DNA from 4 places in the Pseudoalteromonas sp. APC 3893 genome. Region 4 is predicted to be linked to each of the others. Evidence: predicted binding sites of a transcription regulator. Region 4 holds the regulator's gene; each other region holds the start of a gene.

Evidence for each region. The regulator ArgR, encoded in region 4, controls arginine synthesis, uptake and breakdown. The targets are predictions, from matches to a motif close to ANTGAATANNTATTCANT.
Region 1: the regulator ArgR is predicted to act here: its motif matches at 1,270-1,287, upstream of QMA12_RS18280 (arginase family protein).
Region 2: the regulator ArgR is predicted to act here: its motif matches at 1,536-1,553, upstream of QMA12_RS03435 (ester cyclase).
Region 3: the regulator ArgR is predicted to act here: its motif matches at 2,855-2,872, upstream of QMA12_RS00400 (OadG family transporter subunit).

Annotation. Positions count from the first base shown of each region.
Region 1 is NZ_JASDCD010000022.1:14,689-19,390, reverse strand. Features, by position in the region: gene QMA12_RS18285 (transporter substrate-binding domain-containing protein) at 1-7, opposite strand, end outside; gene QMA12_RS18280 (arginase family protein) at 139-1,248, opposite strand; gene udp (uridine phosphorylase) at 1,647-2,408, shown strand; gene cdd (cytidine deaminase) at 2,391-3,320, opposite strand; gene QMA12_RS18265 (hypothetical protein) at 3,370-3,747, opposite strand; gene ppc (phosphoenolpyruvate carboxylase) at 4,117-4,702, opposite strand, start outside.
Region 2 is NZ_JASDCD010000001.1:752,502-757,203, forward strand. Features, by position in the region: gene QMA12_RS03430 (sodium/solute symporter) at 1-1,414, opposite strand, end outside; gene QMA12_RS03435 (ester cyclase) at 1,653-2,666, shown strand; gene QMA12_RS03440 (ester cyclase) at 2,725-3,747, opposite strand; gene QMA12_RS03445 (aldolase/citrate lyase family protein) at 3,747-4,514, opposite strand; gene QMA12_RS03450 (alpha/beta hydrolase) at 4,511-4,702, opposite strand, start outside.
Region 3 is NZ_JASDCD010000001.1:80,976-85,677, forward strand. Features, by position in the region: gene QMA12_RS00385 (TonB-dependent receptor) at 1-1,717, opposite strand, end outside; gene QMA12_RS00390 (hypothetical protein) at 1,993-2,184, opposite strand; gene QMA12_RS00395 (DUF1328 family protein) at 2,237-2,407, opposite strand; gene QMA12_RS00400 (OadG family transporter subunit) at 2,943-3,188, shown strand; gene oadA (sodium-extruding oxaloacetate decarboxylase subunit alpha) at 3,199-4,702, shown strand, end outside.
Region 4 is NZ_JASDCD010000007.1:3,680-8,381, forward strand. Features, by position in the region: gene QMA12_RS10455 (iron ABC transporter permease) at 1-696, shown strand, start outside; gene QMA12_RS10460 (ABC transporter ATP-binding protein) at 709-1,755, shown strand; gene QMA12_RS10465 (Dyp-type peroxidase) at 1,791-2,690, shown strand; gene argR (transcriptional regulator ArgR) at 2,687-3,154, opposite strand; gene mdh (malate dehydrogenase) at 3,405-4,340, shown strand; gene ispB (octaprenyl diphosphate synthase) at 4,437-4,702, opposite strand, start outside.

The DNA.
Region 1 (4,702 bases), on a different contig from region 4:
TAATCACTTTGTTTCTCGCACATAATAATCGACTCCGCATAAATTGTTATATTGTCGTCTAAATATAGCGCTAATTTACTGATAAGTGAATAAAAAACAGGCCATAACAGCCTGTTTTTGAGATTTTTCTCTAAAAGGTTATCTGTTCATTGCATTGATTAAAAATGCTGAAATTTTTGCACCTTCCCTCAACGTGGTTTCTGAGCTTGATTGACCTACTAAGGAACTGTCGGTAAATGGCGCTATTTCCATCATATCAGCCCCCGTTATTGGAAACTCATCAGCCAATGCCGCTAGGATATCTAACGCGTGCTTTGGCGTTAGACCATTACCTTCGGGAGTACCCGTTGCCGAAGCAAATTCTTCATCTAGAGCGTCAATATCAAAGCTTACATAGAGTTCGTCTACATTATCAGCTTTTAATTGAGCAATCACTTCACTAGCAACTTCTTGCGCGCCACGTTCAATGATTTCATGCGCCCAATGTTGTTTAATACCAAAGGTCGACTCCCAGTGCTCTTTAGGCTTACCACTTGAGCGAATACCAAATTGAATAAGGTGATGCGGCGCAGGTAAGAACTCTAAAATATGCGTGCACCATGAGCCAAAGCATAAATCGATACCTAAACGCTCAACAAGTAAATCGGTATGCGCATCGAAATGAATAATGGCAGTACGTTTACCCTGTTCGCGCTTAGCTTTTAAATACGATTTTGTCAGTGGGTAACTGATAGAGTGGTCGCCACCGATACCAAAAATACCTTTATCGCTAAACGTAGCATAAAAGCTGTCACAAACATCTTCGGTAATTGACAGTGGGCTCACGTAATAATCACTATTAGGATTATCATAGAGCGCCTTTTGACAATTGCTAATCGTTGCATCATTTAAGTATTTATCATGCAGCAAATGTGGGATAACACGTACATCACCTAAGTCAAAAGATTTCGCTTGGGGTTGTTGGTCAATCAAGGTCGAGCGCAAAAATAAAGGTCCCCAGTTAGCACCACGTAAAATACCGCCGCCACAATCAGAGCTGATCCCAAGAGTAACCGCTTTATAAGGACTCTGTGATAAAGTCTCTAACGAGTCACGCCACAAAGGCTCTACGTTATCTTCTTGACCGTACAGCTTGTTACGTAACGCCGCTTTTCGCTCTTTTGCCGTATTAACAGTGAAAACTCCATCACCCGGTGGACATAAACAGTGTTCAACTTTGCTTTTAAATGTTTGCCATTGTGTGCTCATTACGATTCCTTACTCTGTGTTTTTGCGTAGTTATGCAAAAAAGACGCTGTTGAAAATAAATTTAATAAAACCTTCATGGTGGTCATTTCATAAAACATGACAACAAAGTCAATTTTACAAAGGCACGTAGAAAAATAAATTTATCTTTATGTAACATAGCTTTAGCTATAAATTAAAAACAACGCATAGATTCAAATTAAGTATATTAAAGGATAGATATAGTGTCTGTTTAAACAAGTCAACCGTTGTGTAAATTGATTAATTTGCTTCAGTGATTGAATATTCAAAGAGAATGAATAAAGCTGATAATCTAAAGCGGACATCCGTCCTGTACAGGCAATGTCATAATAGTAATGATGTTAGATTGACAATACTCATATGATTTAAAAGGCAACATTATGGAAAAGGTTTTTCATTTAGGACTTACTCGCGACGATTTACAAGGCGCAACGTTAGCAATCGTGCCAGGCGATCCTGATAGAGCTGAGCGCATCTCTAGTTTTTTGGAAAATCCACGTTGTTTAGTACAAACCCGAGAATTTCATGCTTATTTAGGCTTACTTAGCGGCCAACCTGTTGTGATATGTTCAACTGGTATTGGCGGCCCATCAACATCTATTGCAGTAGAAGAGCTAGCTCAATTAGGTGTTGATACATTTTTACGCATTGGTACCACAGGGGCTATTCAGCCACATATTAATGAAGGTGATATTTTAATTAGCCAAGCGTCTGTTCGCTTAGATGGTGCAAGCCAGCACTTTGCGCCACTTAATTACCCTGCCGTATCTGATTTTTTTGCGACCCAAGCCATGGTTAACGCCTGTAATAACTTAAATATTGATTTTCATATCGGTATAACAGCATCAAGCGATACCTTTTACCCTGGTCAAGAACGCTATGATACCTACTCAGGTTACGTGCCAAAAGCGTTCCAAGGTAGCTGCGAAGAATGGCAAAAGCTTGGCGTAATGAATTACGAAATGGAATCGGCTACGTTATTCACCATGTGTGCAGCACTAGGTTTAAAAGCTGCCTGTGTGGCAGGGGTATTAGTAAATAGAACGCGCCAAGAAATACCCAATGTTGACCACGGCGAGATTGAGAAAAAATCAGTTGCCGTGGTACTTGAAGCCGCTAAAGTGCTACTGAGTAAAGCTTAAACTATAGCTTTGTAAAGCTGGTAAGTTATCGTAACTTGCCAGCACAGCTTCACTCACTTGCAGTTGATTTTCTGCACCTTCAGATTGTAATAATTCTACTTTTTCAACCGTTTTATTATCCAAACTTAAACCTGCCAAATAAAGCTGACTAATTGCACTTTGTAATGGGGCAAGACTTGGACTATAGGCTGCATTTTCAGCATAACGTCCATAAAAATTGCCATGGTTAAATGTGGTTATTTTTACCGCACTAAAGTTTTGCGTGTAAGGAACATAAGCTTGCTTTGCCTGCTCAATAAGCACAGGACAAACCCCAGAGTTTGTATCCACATGAGCAGATTGTGGATCCGGATTAAACAAACTATATTTATTACCCAAATCCCTAGGTCCAAACGCAGCCGGCAACAATTCGGTGAGTTTAAATTGTTGAGTTGGCAATAAAATATCGAAAGTTTCCGCATCTGCCAACTCATTCATAAATTGGCGGCAATAACCACAAGGTGCATCACTAATCGCTATTTTAACAATAGACTTAGCACCATTGAGCCAAGCATTATTTATTGCTGATTGCTCAGCGTGAACCACTAAACTCAGCGGCTGATGAGCAAATTCAACATTAGCACCAAAATAAAAACTAGGCTGTTGCTGTGCATCTAAGCCCACCACGATTGCCCCCACTAAAAACTGAGATATAGGCGCCACAGCAAATAAAGAGGCAATAGGTAAACAAGCCCTGAGTAATTGTGCTTGAGTGAGTGAGTGCTCAGCGCAAAGTGCATTAATATCAGCTGTATTTAATCGACCCTGTTGTGATTTAACTTGATTGAACAATGCATTACGCGCAGGTTCAGCAAATTCGAAAGTGTGCCCTGTTATTGAATTGATATGCGAAGAAGATGTTGATGAAGTCATAAACAAATTTTACTTATTTAATGGCTACACAGTGTAAAATGTTCAGCGACTAATTACCAGATTGATTTTCCAACCAACTTTTCGCAGTAGCAAAACACTCAAAGTTTTCTGCTGCTATATTAAACCGCTTGGCTTTTTGCAGAAACAAGTCGTGCATAAAACCATCAAAACTGACTATTCTGGCAATCAGGTAGTCTTTTAGCCAACCCGATATAGTCGGCATAATACTTAAAAGCTCGCTGGCTGGAAAATCGTGACTGAGCTCAGACACGTCGACCAGTAGCTTGTTGCTGCTATACATTTCGCCATACTGCTGGGCAATCTGATAAAAATTAATCACATCCTGTGCACTTGCAGTCCCTTTTAATGTCATCATTATTAATGATGTGGATGCATCAAATGTGATGCAAGTTGAAACATTAGACATACAATAGACTCGGTTAATTGATGAAGTGCCAAAAAGCGGAGTATTGTAATTTTTTATTGGAGCGAGTCAAGAAATACCATCCAAACAGGTCAGACCATGAGTGATTTCCAGATAAAAGTACTATATTTATTGAGCGAAAACGGAATTTTCTGAGCTTAGTTCTTTGCGCTTTTATTTGTAATCGTGACCATATAAAAACATAAATCACTTAGGACTGGGGTAAAATGTGGTGTTTAATGCAGTTAAATACTCCCTTTTTGGCAATATATGCGCCGAGCCTTGTGAACACGGCGCACACTGTGTACTGACATTACCTATTGATGGCCCCAAAGCTGCAAAAGAGCACAATGAAGCCATACATCATAGCCATTAACCTGTATTGCGCATACCTGCTGCAATACCTGTCATGGTGATCATTAATGCATTATCAATATCACCTGATGCGCCTTCTTGCGCTTCACGAGAGCGTTTAAGCAGTTCTACTTGTAGTACATTTAACGGATCGGTATACGGATTACGTAAGCCAATTGACTCTTTGATCCAAGGCTGATCAGCCAACAAGCTTTGCTGCGGGCTCAGTGACTGCACTAATGCAATTGCTTGTTTAAGCTCTTTACGTAGTTCTTCACCTAGTGGCTTATATTGCGGTTCAACAAGCGCATCATCATAGTGAGCACTTAACCAGCAATCAGCCTTACTAAATACCATTTCGAGCATTTCTAAACGCGCTCTAAAGAACGGCCACTGTTGGCTCATTTCGTTTAAAGTCTCAACGCCGTATTGTTCAACTGCGGCTTGTAAGCCTGTTAATGCCCCCAACCATGCAGGTAACATTAAACGGTTTTGGCTCCAGGCAAAAATCCACGGAATAGCACGCAAACTTTCAACGCCGCCATGTGGATTACGCTTTGCAGGGCGCGAGCCCAATGGCAATTTACCCAACTCTTGCTCTGGC
Region 2 (4,702 bases), on a different contig from region 4:
CAATGCTTAATGCAATACTAAATAGCACACAGGTAATGGCGCCTATTGCACAGTACCAAGGCCACGCAATATCGGTATAAAGGGCACATACAGCAACGGTTACAAACGATATCAAAGTACCTATTAGCAATCCTTTTTCGGTGGTGTGTTTAGAGAAAAAACCTAGAGCAAACATTCCCAGTTGAGCACCAACAAAGTAAGAGCCAACTTTGGTGAGTATTTCTAAAATTGAGCCTTCGCTATAAAGGTGGTACATAATTGCAGGCACAATAATGATCACAGCCCACCCTAAGGTAAATAAACGAGTAACGTTTAAGTAATGGACATCATTTTTATCTGGCGCAAAGTACTTTTTATAAAAGTCGATGGTGCTAATGGTCGAAAGCGAATTAAGTGCTGAATCAAGGCTCGACATAGAAGCTGCCATGACTGCTGCGGCTATAATCCCCATTAATCCTGGTAGGCCATAATCGGCTGCAAACTGTAGGATAATTAAATTGTCGTTTTCAAATGTGCGTCCACCGTAATAGCTATAGAACAACACACCCATAACTATAAAAAAGAGGTAGATAAAAAATGCAATGAAGCCCATAAGTAGGTATGACTTTTTGGCATCACCAATATTTTTAGCTGCAAGCGTGCGTTGTACCATCATTTGGTTAGTGCCATACACAGTAATATGGTACAGCGACATGGCTAGCACACCGGACCATACGGTGGTCACTTGTGTAAAGTCGAACGAGAAGTTGAGTGGGTCTAACTTACCTTGTGTTTTTAACTCTGCCAGTGTTGAACTAAATGAACCGTCCATAGAGGTAATTAGCGCATACATAATAATACCAGCGCCAATAAACAAAATGCCCGACTGAATTACATCAGTCCAAATAACCGCGGTTATGCCACCTAGCATGGTGTAAATAAGAGCGATAATAGTGACTAAAAATATTGCTGTAATAACGTTTATATCAACAATAAATGCCAGTACTAAGGATGTGGCATAAAGCACGGCGGCTGAGCCCATTGTTTGCGAAATAAGCCAAATTGTGGAGATTAAAATACGTGCTTTTTTTCCAAATCGCCGTTCTTGGTACTCGTAAATAGACGCGACACCGGCATTATAAAAAAACGGGAAAAACAAACACACCACAGCCACAATAACCAGTGGGTAGTTTAAGTGAATAGCAATAACAGAAAGGCCTTCTTTGTATGACCACGCAGGTGCGCCTAAAAAGGTAAGGGCACTTACATAGGTAGCCACTACCGATATGCCGATGGCCCACCATGGTGTAGTTTTTCTGCCAATATAAAAGTCATTAGCACTACTCACCTTTTTACTTATTACAAATCCAAGTATGAGATTAGCAATAATGTACCCGATGAGAATGCTCCAATTCAATAATCCAAAATCATTCATAATTAATCCTGTTAGATTAGGTTTTACGGGCTTAAGAGCCTATTTGTATTTTTTATTTTGAATCATCATGAATCACTTTGACTTCGAAGTCAATTGTCATTAGTATTATTTTAAACCAATTTATAACTTATTATTCACAGGCTTTTAATTACTCTTTAAATAGAATACATTTTGCTAATGCATATTTATGTGCGGCTTGAGAGTTTAAATTTGACTGCGAAAACAACAAGGAAACATCATGGCAGAAACAATCAATAATAAGCAGCTGGTTCGTCAATTCCATGCTGCATTAGAAAAAACGCAAGGTACTGATTTAAATTTAGTATTTAATAAATACATGGTGGATGATTACCGCTTTAAAGGGGTACACCCGTTTAATGAGCTGAATAATATTAATGCTGTCATTGCACAAGTTTGGCAGCCGTTATTTCGATCGTTTAGTGCACTGCAACGCCGTGAAGATATTTTTATTGCAGGGCAAAGTGAAGCGGATGGCGGCGAGTGGGTTATGAGTATGGGTCACTTTATGGGCTTATTCGATAACGATTGGCTAGGCATTGCCCCTTCTCATAAGCTGGTGACTATTCGCTACGCTGAGTTTAACTGCGTTAAAGATGGGCAAATTGTTGAAACAGGTTTTTTTGTCGATATTATTGGCTTAATGCTGCAAGTTGATTTAAATCCGCTACCGCTCTCTACTGGGCAATACTTTACTTACCCAGGCCCGCGTACTCACGATGGCATACGCTTAGGTAAAAGCAATGATGAGCAAAGTGAAAAAACCATGGCGCTAGTGAATCAGATGATTGATAACCTTACAACGCTTAACAAAAGTGGTATTGATACATGTCCGCCTGAAGTACTTGCAAAAACGTGGGATAAAAACATGGTGTGGTATGGTCCTGCCGGCATAGGTGCTACATATACTATTGAGCGATACCAACAACAACACATGTACCCGTTTAGAGAAGGGTTAACGGGTAAAGTGTTTAATGGCCATATTTGCCGTTTTGCCGAAGATGAATTCGCCTGCTTTTTTGGTTGGCCGAATTTAACTAATACTGCGATTGGGGGGTTTTTAGGCTTACCCGGTGCGAATACCCCAGCTGATATGCGCGTAGTTGATGTTTACCATCGTGAAGGCGATAAACTAGTGGAGAACTGGGTGATTATTGATATCCCTTATTGGCTAAAACAGCAAGGGTTAGATATTTTAAAACGCATGCAAAGTATTGCAAACCCAGGAGCATAGTAGGGTTAATTTATAAAAAAGCTCTGTTATTACAGAGCTTTTTACATTTTAAGGGCCGTTAGGGAGCAAAGTTTAAGTAGCGCGCTTTGCTAAGCTCTTTCATACGTGCGAGTACGTCTACACCTATTTGATGATAAACGTCGAGCATATCTATTAATACCCAGTTTTCGCGGATGAGATTGTTTTCAGTACGCCAAAAATCTAAGCTACGCATAGTAATGTTTTGATTTGCAGGCGCAATACCTAACCATCCATCGTGGCTTATGGTCATGCTCATACCTGGCCATGCGGTAAACCCGACATAGTTTGCATCGGCAAATAAATAACCTTTGCTAGCATCGCCAACACGGTTGGGCAGGGCGTTTAAAAATGGAATTTGGTGCCAGTTTCTAAAGCCTTTTATACCCCGTGCGGTTCCTATCGTACTTGGCCCATACCAGCTACAGTGTGGGTGCCAAAACTGTTCTAGCTTCATAGCTGCTATACCACCTGTTGCATAAAACCCCAGATGCTCACACATATCGCCGACAAGTTTTAAACTTTGTGCTGCTTGCTCTGTATTATATGGGCTTGTGATTAACCCATCTTGAGTGGCTGGGCCTGGTACATGCCACTCTTTTCCTAAGCTAGCAGAGAGCGGCCACACATTGGCTTGCATCATTACTTCAGGAATATCCCAAATAGCTTGTACTTCAACTACTTTGTTATTTTTTATGCGATAAAATTCATGAAAACGCATGCTCACTTGGTGCCCTGTCGGGGGGATATCAAGCCATGGCTTTTCAAATGAGCCGGTATAATAGCCGCAACAACCAACCCATTCAGAGTTGTTAATGGAGCTACCTGCCATAACAATGGTGTCACGGCGCTCAAGACCTATAAATGCGTTGGCAAGGGGGGTGTAGGCTTGCTCTAAAAGTGCGTTTGGGTTTGCGAAGGTTTCAAACGGATAACATAGTTGAATGAGCGCGTCATCGGCAAAGACGCGATTGATTTGTGCCTGTAAGGCTTGCTGATCAAAGTTATACAGTGCCTCTGTAAAACCTTGTATTAGCGCTTTGTTGCTATTATGAATACTCATTATTTTGTCGTGCTCATCTCGGTATCAAATTGGTTACGTAATTGCTTAGCGCCGCTTAATAAAAAGCTATGATCAGAGCCTAATAAATAAAAGCTTACCCCGAGTGATTGCCAATGACTTAGTTCACTCAAGTTACCGACAAACATGCCACAACATTTATTATACTTGGCTGCCGCATTGGCTATTTTTGTTACGGCTTCTAAAACACTCGGTGCACTTGGGTTGGTTTCGCCAAGAGAAATAGTTAAATCCATTCGGCCTATAAAAATGCAATCAATTTCGTCTATTTGGCATAGCTGCTCAATATGCTCCAGTGCATCGGCATCTTCTATTTGAGCAATAATGCAGGTTGATGACTTATTAGCTGCTAAGTTCTCGGTTAAAGCATGGGTGGTATAACCTGCAAAACGGCTAGAGCCAGCATAACCTCGACCATTGTTTCCATAAAAGCAGTGTTTAATAATCGCTTTGGCTTGCGCTGGCGTTTTTATGTGCGGTAGTACAAGACCCTCTGCGCCCATATCTAAACTGCTTAATAATGTGGCGTGATCGGTATTACTAACCCGTATTAGTGTGGGCATGTTTTTAGTGCGTGCTGCCATAATACAGCTGTCTAAATCGCCTTTATCAAAGGGAGCATGCTCGGCATCAAGGCACAGTACATCTAGGTTGGTATGCGCGAGTACCTCAGTATTATGATAATGCGTGCTCTTTATAAATGTGCCAAGCAGTAACTGTTTGGCGTTTAATTTTTGTTTTAAATTCATGATAAAGACTCCAACCAATCTAAAAGTATTACGTTTAATGTGTTGCTTCGCTCAAGAGGGATAAAGTGCCCGCAATTACCTAATAAAATAAGATCGCTATTAGCGCAGGCGTTATGCATGGTTTGCTGAATGTTAGTTGGACATAAAACGTCATGTTCACCACCAATGAACAGCAACTTTTTAGCGGT
Region 3 (4,702 bases), on a different contig from region 4:
CTAGTTTTAAACACTCATCTGGTTCAAAAAGGCCTTTTTCGGTGCGTTTTTCATAACCGAAGCTAACAGCTAAAGGTGCTCCAGCACCTGGTATTTCAATAAAATCAAGACTGCCGTTTACGCTGGCAGTAAAAATTTCTTGGCTGTATTTTTGTTGTTGTAAAGCAATAGCTTGAGCGTATCCCGCCATTTCTTCAGTAATAGTTCCAAAGCCACCAAAAAGATCTATAGGTACACAGCTTGAGTCACCATTTTTACATGTTTCTCCATCTGTAGTATCTAAAGCATTTTGAATATTAGTTAGATTGGTATAGCCACCGCGAACGGTTGTCCGGTTTGATTCACCATATTGATAGCTCGCATCGTATTCCCAATCATCTAAAAAATAGCCTTTAACACCAGTTACAATTTGAAACTGAGTACTATCAAAGCGCTCTGTACGAGCTCCAAGCTCTAATGTACGTCGTCTTAATTGAACAGTTAGATAATCAGCTTCATCAACAATTCCGTTTCCATTTACATCTTGCCAGTTGCTGGAATCTAAGCTGCCTTCACCGAGTGCTTGTGCTGCACCATCAAGCATAAACTGTAGTGCTTGCTCACCAATAAATGGGTTTGCTAGAGGTAAATTAAAGCTTGAGCCAAATGTACCAGAGGGAGCGACTTGGGTATCTACACTCGTATTTGTAAAATTCACTGAAGAATATACTTGATGATCATCAGTAATATAGTAATTACCTAGAGCCGTTGCTGAGTAGCGTTCAGAGGGGGTTTGATAAAAATTGTAGGGATTAAAGTTAAACACACTACAAGTATCAGACTCTAAAGTACCATCGTTTCTAAATTGCCCTGCGCCAGTTTGGCCAGCTCCAACGATAGCAAAGCGAGTCGGAAATGCCGTAGTAGAACCACCGCTTTCAACAGAGTTAGGGCCGCTACATTCCTCTGGAGCAGGAATTGGTGGTTCGCTATTTAGAAATTGCTCATAGTTTGCACCGCTCGCAGTTTCAATACCTAAAAGACCGAGAGGACGATCACCTAATAATATTTGATCTCGTTTCATCCAGCCAAGAGAAAGTACAACATTACCTTTATCATCAGCTAAATTTGAGCCTAGAGTTAAACTGAAACTATCCTTATCACCATCACCATCACCTGTTTCAGAATGTTTTGCGTCAAAAACCACCCCTTGAAAGTCGTCTTTCAGAACAATGTTTACTGCCCCAGCAATTGCATCGGAGCCATATACTGCTGATGCACCACCAGTGACAATATCAATACGTTCAATCAAAGCGCTCGGGATTGTTGAGCTATCAACTGCACCATTATAATTGTATGGGATCATACGACGGCCGTTCATTAGTACTAATGAACGTTGTGCGCCCAGACCCCTTAGGTTTATAGTTGCTGCTCCTCCGGAACCATTATTTACATTACTGCCATCTCCAGGAACTGTTGCAGGAAGGCTTCTTAAAATTTGTTCTACCTCAGGCTCTTGTTGGAATCCAAGCTCTTTTTCTCCAATTGATATTATTGGGCTGGCGGATACAGCTCCAGGTTGACGTATTCGGCTACCTGTAACTGAAATAACTTCTACATCTTTTTCTATCGTTGTTTCTTCTTCGGCTATCGTGAGGGGGGTATAAATTAATGCAGTTGATATAAATCCTGCGCTGAAGGCTGATTTTACACCGAGTGACACTTTATTTTTTAACATTGTAATCTCCCAAATATTTATAATAATTAGGCTAAAAACAACTGAAGGTACGCTAACGATACCTTTAATTAGCTATTTAAAGATAGTTGCAAATTTAGGACATACAAATAATAAATTTTTAGAAAAAAATATTTGCTCCAGTTTTTCAGTAAAATTAGTAGTGTGTAAGTTTGATATTTAGAGGTATTTTTTGAGGGGGGGATAGGTGACAGATCGTTTAAAGTAAACAAAAAACAACTCAGGTGAGTCGTTTTTTGTTTACTATTAATTATGGATTAACAGTTAGTTTCTTCAGCATTTACGCCTTCTTTAACTTCTTCACAGGCGTCTTCAACACCATTTTGTACGTCTGTTACTGCTTCATCAATGCGCTCACCAGCTTCTTCTGCATGATTGTCTTCACAACCCATGATAAAAAAACTTGCGAAAAGTGCGATAACGGCTGTTTTGACTGTTGTTGATTTCATAATGTAATTCCTTGTAAGTAATGTATGTATTAGTGTTTAAATTAATTTCCTGTTAAGGGGTTTTGCCTCTAAGCGCACCTGAAACGAGTGAAATAACTAATAATACTAAAAAGATAAAAAATATAATTTTGGCAATTCCTGCTGCGGCACCTGCGATACCACCAAAACCTAACACTGCAGCAATAAGTGCAATAACTAAAAATGTAATTGTCCAGCGTAACATTGTTGTCTCCTTGGTTTGTAAATTTGTTCGATATGGTTAATGCCAGTTATGTGCCATAAATAAAAGTACTTTAAAATCAATGTCTAATAGGGTTATTACAAAGAAAGACAAGCGCACTGTAAGTAATATTTACTTTATTACGTGTAACTTATTCTTAAAATAAAAAATAACGTGTTATTAAATGCCTTCCTTGGTAAGACCAATTTAACATGGTGAGGCATTTCCTCTTAAATTTAGTGCAGATTCAAACTGCTATCATGATTTTTTAATCAACAGTATGCAGGATAGTTATAACTTTTAACTATATTCATTATTTATATTGTCTATATCTCAGAAAATAATAGCAAAATGTACGGTGTTAACTTTAATGTGGATATGTTAGCTTAATATTAATTGGTTTTACCAATTTACAAAGTGTTGGACTTGGTCTATTTCTTTGTTATGATTGGTGCATAATTATTTATATAAAGTGATTTTTTACCTGTTTTAGGTTGGTAAATTAAAACTATAAGTTTAGTAATCAAGGGGGAGCAGCATGGACATAGGACAACTACTTGCGACAGCAGCAAATTTAATGGTCACTGGAATGGTGGGCGTTTTCGTATTCTTATCGCTGTTAATTTCAGCAATTATCTTTATGTCTAAAATAATGAGCCGCTTTGAAGAACCTGTGGTTGAGGCTGCTCGTACACCATCTATTAAAGCCCAAGGTGTGCCAAGTGCACATGTTGCTGCTATCAGTGCTGCAATCGCTCAGTACAAAAATAAACAAAAATCATAAGGGGTGACTCATGGCTAAATTAAAATTAACTGAGCTAGTACTCAGAGACGCGCATCAATCTTTATTAGCAACACGTATGCGTTTAGACGATATGCTACCAATTGCTGAAAAACTTGATAATGCGGGTTATTGGTCTATTGAATCTTGGGGTGGGGCAACGTTTGACTCATGTATTCGTTACTTAGGTGAAGATCCGTGGGAACGCATCCGTGCGCTTAAAAAAGCAATGCCAAACACGAAGCAACAAATGCTACTTCGTGGGCAAAACCTTTTAGGTTACCGTCATTATGCTGATGACGTTGTAGAAAAATTTGTTGAACGTGCCCACAAAAATGGTGTTGATGTATTTCGTATTTTTGATGCGATGAATGATGTGCGAAATCTTGAAACTGCAATTAAAGCCGCTGTGAAAGTGGGAGCTCATGCACAAGGCACGATTTCATATACTGTCAGCCCAGTGCACACACTTGATATGTGGCTTACTTTAGCCAAGCAGTTAGAAGATTTAGGCTGTCACTCAATTTGTATTAAGGATATGGCAGGTTTGCTTAAGCCTTATGATTGTGAGGAATTGATTAAAGGGCTAAAAGAAACCGTTTCTATTCCTATCGCTATGCAATGTCATGCAACAACAGGTTTGAGTACAGCAACTTATCAAAAAGCCATAGATGCTGGTATTGATATGCTTGATACCGCTATTTCATCAATGAGTATGACCTACGGTCACAGCGCGACGGAAACAATAGTATCAATTGTCGAAGGTACTGAGCGTGATACCGATCTTGATTTAAATCAGTTAGAAGAAATCGCGGCTTACTTCCGTGATGTGCGCAAAAAGTATGCGGCATTTGAGGGGAGCTTAAAAGGTGTAGATGGCCGTATCTTGTTAGCTCAAGTGCCAGGTGGCATGTTAACTAATATGGAAAACCAGCTAAAAGAGCAAGGCGCAGCAGATAAACTGGATCAGGTTCTACTTGAGATCCCACGCGTACGTGAAGATTTAGGTTTCTTACCATTAGTTACACCAACTTCACAAATTGTTGGTACTCAAGCAGTATTGAATGTATTGACCGGTGAACGTTATAAAACCATCACAAAAGAGACTGCAGGTGTACTTAAAGGCGAATATGGTTCAACACCAGCGCCAATGAATAAAGAATTACAGGAACGTGTACTTGATGGTAGTGAGGCAATTACTTGTCGCCCTGCTGATGTACTGCAACCAGAACTTGAAACATTGCAAGCTGAACTACTAAAAGAAGCACAAGAACAAGGTTTAGACCTTGCTGATGAGCAAATTGATGATGTATTAACATATGCATTATTCCCACAAATTGGTTTGAAATTTCTGAAAAACCGCAACAACCCAGATGCGTTTGAAGCGGTGCCAAGTGCTGAGTCAGCTAAGCAAGACAAACCTTCTTCAAGCAATAAATCTAATAACAACACAGTTAAAGCTGAGCAGTACAGCGTAAAAGTTGATGGTAAAGTATATGATGTTGTCGTTGCACAAG
Region 4 (4,702 bases):
TATGCATTTGCGTATGCCGGTCAAGCGTGGAATGGCGCGTTCTTTTTGTACGCGTGGCAAAGTTTTAAAGTTGCCGGCATTGTGTGTGTGATCACTATTATTTTAAGTTTGTTGATGGTGTTTTATCAGCGAATTAGTACACAACAATATTCACTTGTACCTGGGCGCCTAGCCAGTACGGGTTATGCATTACCTGGCACTGTTTTAGCTATTGCTGTACTACTTCCTTTAACCTTACTTGATGACCGCCTTAATACTGGGTTAGAGCCTTTTGGGGCTGCACCAGGGCTGCTGCTTAGTGGAACGTTATTTGCCATAATCTTTGCTTATGTAGTGCGCTTTTACGCAATCGCGCACGGTGCTGTTGAAGCGAGTTTTATGCGAATTAGTCCATCGCTTGATATGGCAAGCCAATCTATGGGGAAAAGCTATGGGCAAACGTTACGCAAAGTACATATTCCTTTATTACGACGTGGAATTTTAACCGCAGGCTTATTAGTGTTTATTGAATGTATGAAAGAGCTACCAGCTGCTTTACTGCTCAGGCCATTCAATTTTGAAACTCTGGCGACACATGTGTTCCAATATGTCAGTGATGAGCAATTGGAGCTGGCGTCTATCTCTGCGCTTGCTATTGTCGTGGTAGGCTTAGTGCCTTTGTATTTTGTTAATCGCTCAATGGAGCAACGTAACTAAATGAGAAGTTAAATGAGCAGTTTAGTGTTAGAAAATTTATCGTATCAATATAATGATACTGCAGTGATCGAACATTTAAATTTAACTGTTGAAAAAGATGAGATTGTTTGTCTGCTTGGGCCAAGCGGTTGTGGTAAAACAACCACTTTAAAAGCGATTGCGGGTATTGTTACTGCTAATCAAGGTAAGGTGTTCATTGATACTAAGTTGGTTTCTGATGAGGATACTTTTTTAGCACCTGAGCATCGTAATATTGGTATGATGTTTCAAGATTATGCGTTGTTCCCGCATTTAACAGTTGCAGATAACATTGGATTTGGCTTAGCTAAAATGAATAAAAGCCAGAAGCAGCAACGTGTTGACGAAATGCTTGAGTTAGTGCAGTTGCAAGGGTGTGCCATGCGTTTTCCACATCAGTTATCAGGAGGACAGCAGCAAAGAGTTGCTATTGCTAGGGCATTGGCTTATAAGCCAAGCTTACTGTTGCTTGATGAACCTTTTTCAAATATAGACACTCAAGTTCGTTTTGAATTAATTACTGATATTCGCCGCATTATTAAAAATCAGCAGGTTTCAGCCGTGTTTGTTACCCACTCAAAAGAAGAGGCATTTGCGTTTTCTGATACGTTGGCTGTTATGCATCGAGGGAAAATTGCACAACAAGGCACGCCAGAGCAGCTTTTTAGCGCTCCAAACTCAAAGGTGGTTGCAGAGTTTCTAGGTCAGGGCATATACTTAAATGCAGATGTATTAACGGCGACTGAATATTCGACATGCTACGGAGTGGTCGAATCGCTTATTGCGCATCACCATAGCACTGATAGTGGACAGCTATATATTCGCCCGCATCATTTAACTCTAACGCCGGCCTCGGTGCAATGTGAGCAAACAGTTAAGGTGCTAAGCCGTCGTTTTATTGGTTCAAGCTATGTTTATAAAGTAGTCGTGAATGAGCAAGAGATTGAAGTTGCCGCTGAACTAGCGCAGTCATTTGATATAAATGACCTAGTTACAATAAAAATAAAACCACACACGGTAAATTTTTTTACTGATAAATAATTAAAGCTGTGTCCAATTTAAGTTAAGGATGTTCCATGGCGCAAGCGCAATCAGGGATTTGTGCTGAAGCAAACTTACACGGTTTGCATTTGTTTTTTAATGTATTTGATGGTCATGATGAGTCACTACGCAAAAAATTAAAGCGAGTTAGTGCTATTCAGGATGAGTTTGCCGATCAATTTTCAGAATCAATGCTATCTAGTTTTGTTGCTGTAGGTGCACAGTACTGGCCGCATATACTGCCAGAATTTATCCCAAGTCAACTTCAAAGCTTTCCTAATATCACTCATAACGATCATGTTGTGGGAGCTCAACCTTTTGATTTATTTGTACAAATACGTTCTGATCGGGAAGATGTAAACCACCTTTTTGCGTTACAAATACTGCAGTTGTTCGCTCCTGATGTTGAATTAGTTGAACAAGTGCGTAATTTTCGGTTTTTAGATGGTCGCGATTTTAATGGCTTTATTTTAGGTGAAAATACTCCCCATGGCCGACAAAAGCGTGTTACGGCGTTGGTAAATAACCCTGGGCATTTTGAAGATCAAGGCAGTTATATCCATGTTCAACGCTATAAGCATGACCTAAGTGTTTGGCAGCATTTATCGCTCAATGAGCAAGAACAAATAATGGGTCGTACTCGGTTAGATAATAACTTATTAGAGCCTAGCGTTGATACGAGCCATGCGGTACGTACTGAGCTCAAAGATGAGCACGGTCAGGCGTTATTGTTAAGCCAAAGCATGCCTTATGGTGATGTTTATGAGCAAGGAATTTTATCGATTAGCTGTGCAGCGCAAGGCGATGCATTTGAAACAGTATTAAAAAGTAGGTTAGGGCAGGGCGATTGCTACGACCATTGGCTCGACTTTACGCAAGCCGATATGGGCTCTGCTTTTTTCGCCCCATCAATTAACTTTTTAAAACAACTTTAAACGGTATCGAATAAGATGCGTACACGCTCTAGTGTGACATCTATTTCAGATATTTTTGCTGGAGCAATAAATATTGTATCGTCGCCAGCAATGGTGCCTAACACACCATCGGCTTTACCTAAAGAGTCGAGCAAGCGAGCAATTAACTGTGCGGCACCTGGGCTGGTACGAATAATGATCATCATTTCGTTATGCATAATATCAATAACCAGCTGGCGTAGCGGGCTTTTTGCTGTGGGTACACCCATTTCTGCAGGCAAGCAGTAAACCATTTCTTGTTTTGCGTTACGGGTTCGTACTGCACCAAACTTACTTAACATGCGTGAGACTTTACTTTGGCTTATATTATCAAAGCCTTGCTCTTTTAAGGCATCAACAATTTCGCCTTGAGAACCAAAGTTTTCTTCTTTTAAAAGTGATTTAAAGGCTTTAACTAACGCTTCTTGCTTATCTTGTGGTTGCATGTCAATTTTCTGTTTTGTTGTTTGATGTCCTAAATTCTACACAAAAATGAATATTTATGCAGTAGTTGTTTTTATTAGTGAATAGAGCTAATAAGTTGCTGTTTGAGGTATGCTTTTGTCGATAGAACAGTTTATTTACAACTATGGTCGAAATTATATGCAAAATAAGCAGGATAAATTTGTTTTTAGGCGCTAATTTCTTTATCTTAGTGCCACAAATATTTTCTACCTTAAATTACGGAGAATTCCCATGAAAGTTGCTGTATTAGGTGCTGCAGGCGGTATCGGCCAAGCGTTGTCTTTATTATTAAAAACAGGTTTACCAGCTGGTTCTGAATTATCACTATATGACGTTGCGCCAGTTGTTCCTGGTGTTGCTGTTGACCTTTCTCACATCCCAACAGATGTTAAAGTTGCAGGTTTTGGTGCTGACGCATTAGATCAAGCGCTAACTGGTTGTGATATTGTACTTATCCCTGCTGGTATGCCACGTAAGCCAGGTATGGATCGTGCTGATTTATTCAACGTAAATGCTGGAATCATCAAAACATTAGCTGAAGGTATTGTTGCTAACTGCCCTAAAGCATTAGTGGGTATCATCACTAACCCTGTAAACGGCACTGTGCCAATCGTTGCGGAAGTATTCAAAAAAGCGGGTACTTATGATGCAAACCGTGTTTTCGGTATTACAACGCTTGACGTAATTCGTTCAGAAGCATTTGTTGCTGAGCTTAAAGGTGTTGATGTTGCAACTGTAAAAGTACCAGTAATTGGTGGCCACTCAGGCACAACTATTCTACCGCTACTTTCTCAAGTTGAAGGCGTTACTTTCACTGATGAAGAAGTTGCAGCTCTTACTCCACGTATCCAAAATGCAGGTACTGAAGTCGTAAATGCTAAAGCAGGTGGCGGTTCAGCTACATTATCAATGGGTGCTGCAGCAGCTCGTTTTTGTATGTCTCTAGTTAAGGGCTTACAAGGCGAAGACGTTGTAGATTACGCTTACGTAGCTATTGAAGATGGTGATGCAGAATACTTTGCACACCCTGTACGTTTAGGTAAAAACGGCGTAGAAGAAATTCTTTCTTATGGTGAGCTAAGTGCGTTTGAGCAACAAGCTAAAAACGACATGTTAGATACACTGAAAAAAGACATTCAAGAAGGTGTTGATTTCATCAACGCATAATCTTGTTATTACTGCCAAGTAGTTGGCGGTAATAAAAAAGCCTGCTTTTGCAGGCTTTTTTTATGCTCGAAGTGTTATATATTGTAATACGTGTTTTTAGTGGTTTCGGTCAACCGCAATACGGGCTAGGCTAACTAACGCTTCTTTATAAGGTGAATCAGCTAACACAGATAAACAAGCTATGGCTTTATCGGCTTCTTCATCTGCTTTATTCATAGTAAATTCTAATGCGTTTGTTTCTCGTAACGCTGCTAATATAGCCTCTAAGTGATCCATTCCGTTGCTGTGCTCTATGGCATCACGGATTAGCTGAACCTGCTCTGCATTGCCTTGCTGCATTGCATAAATAAGTGGCAAGGTAG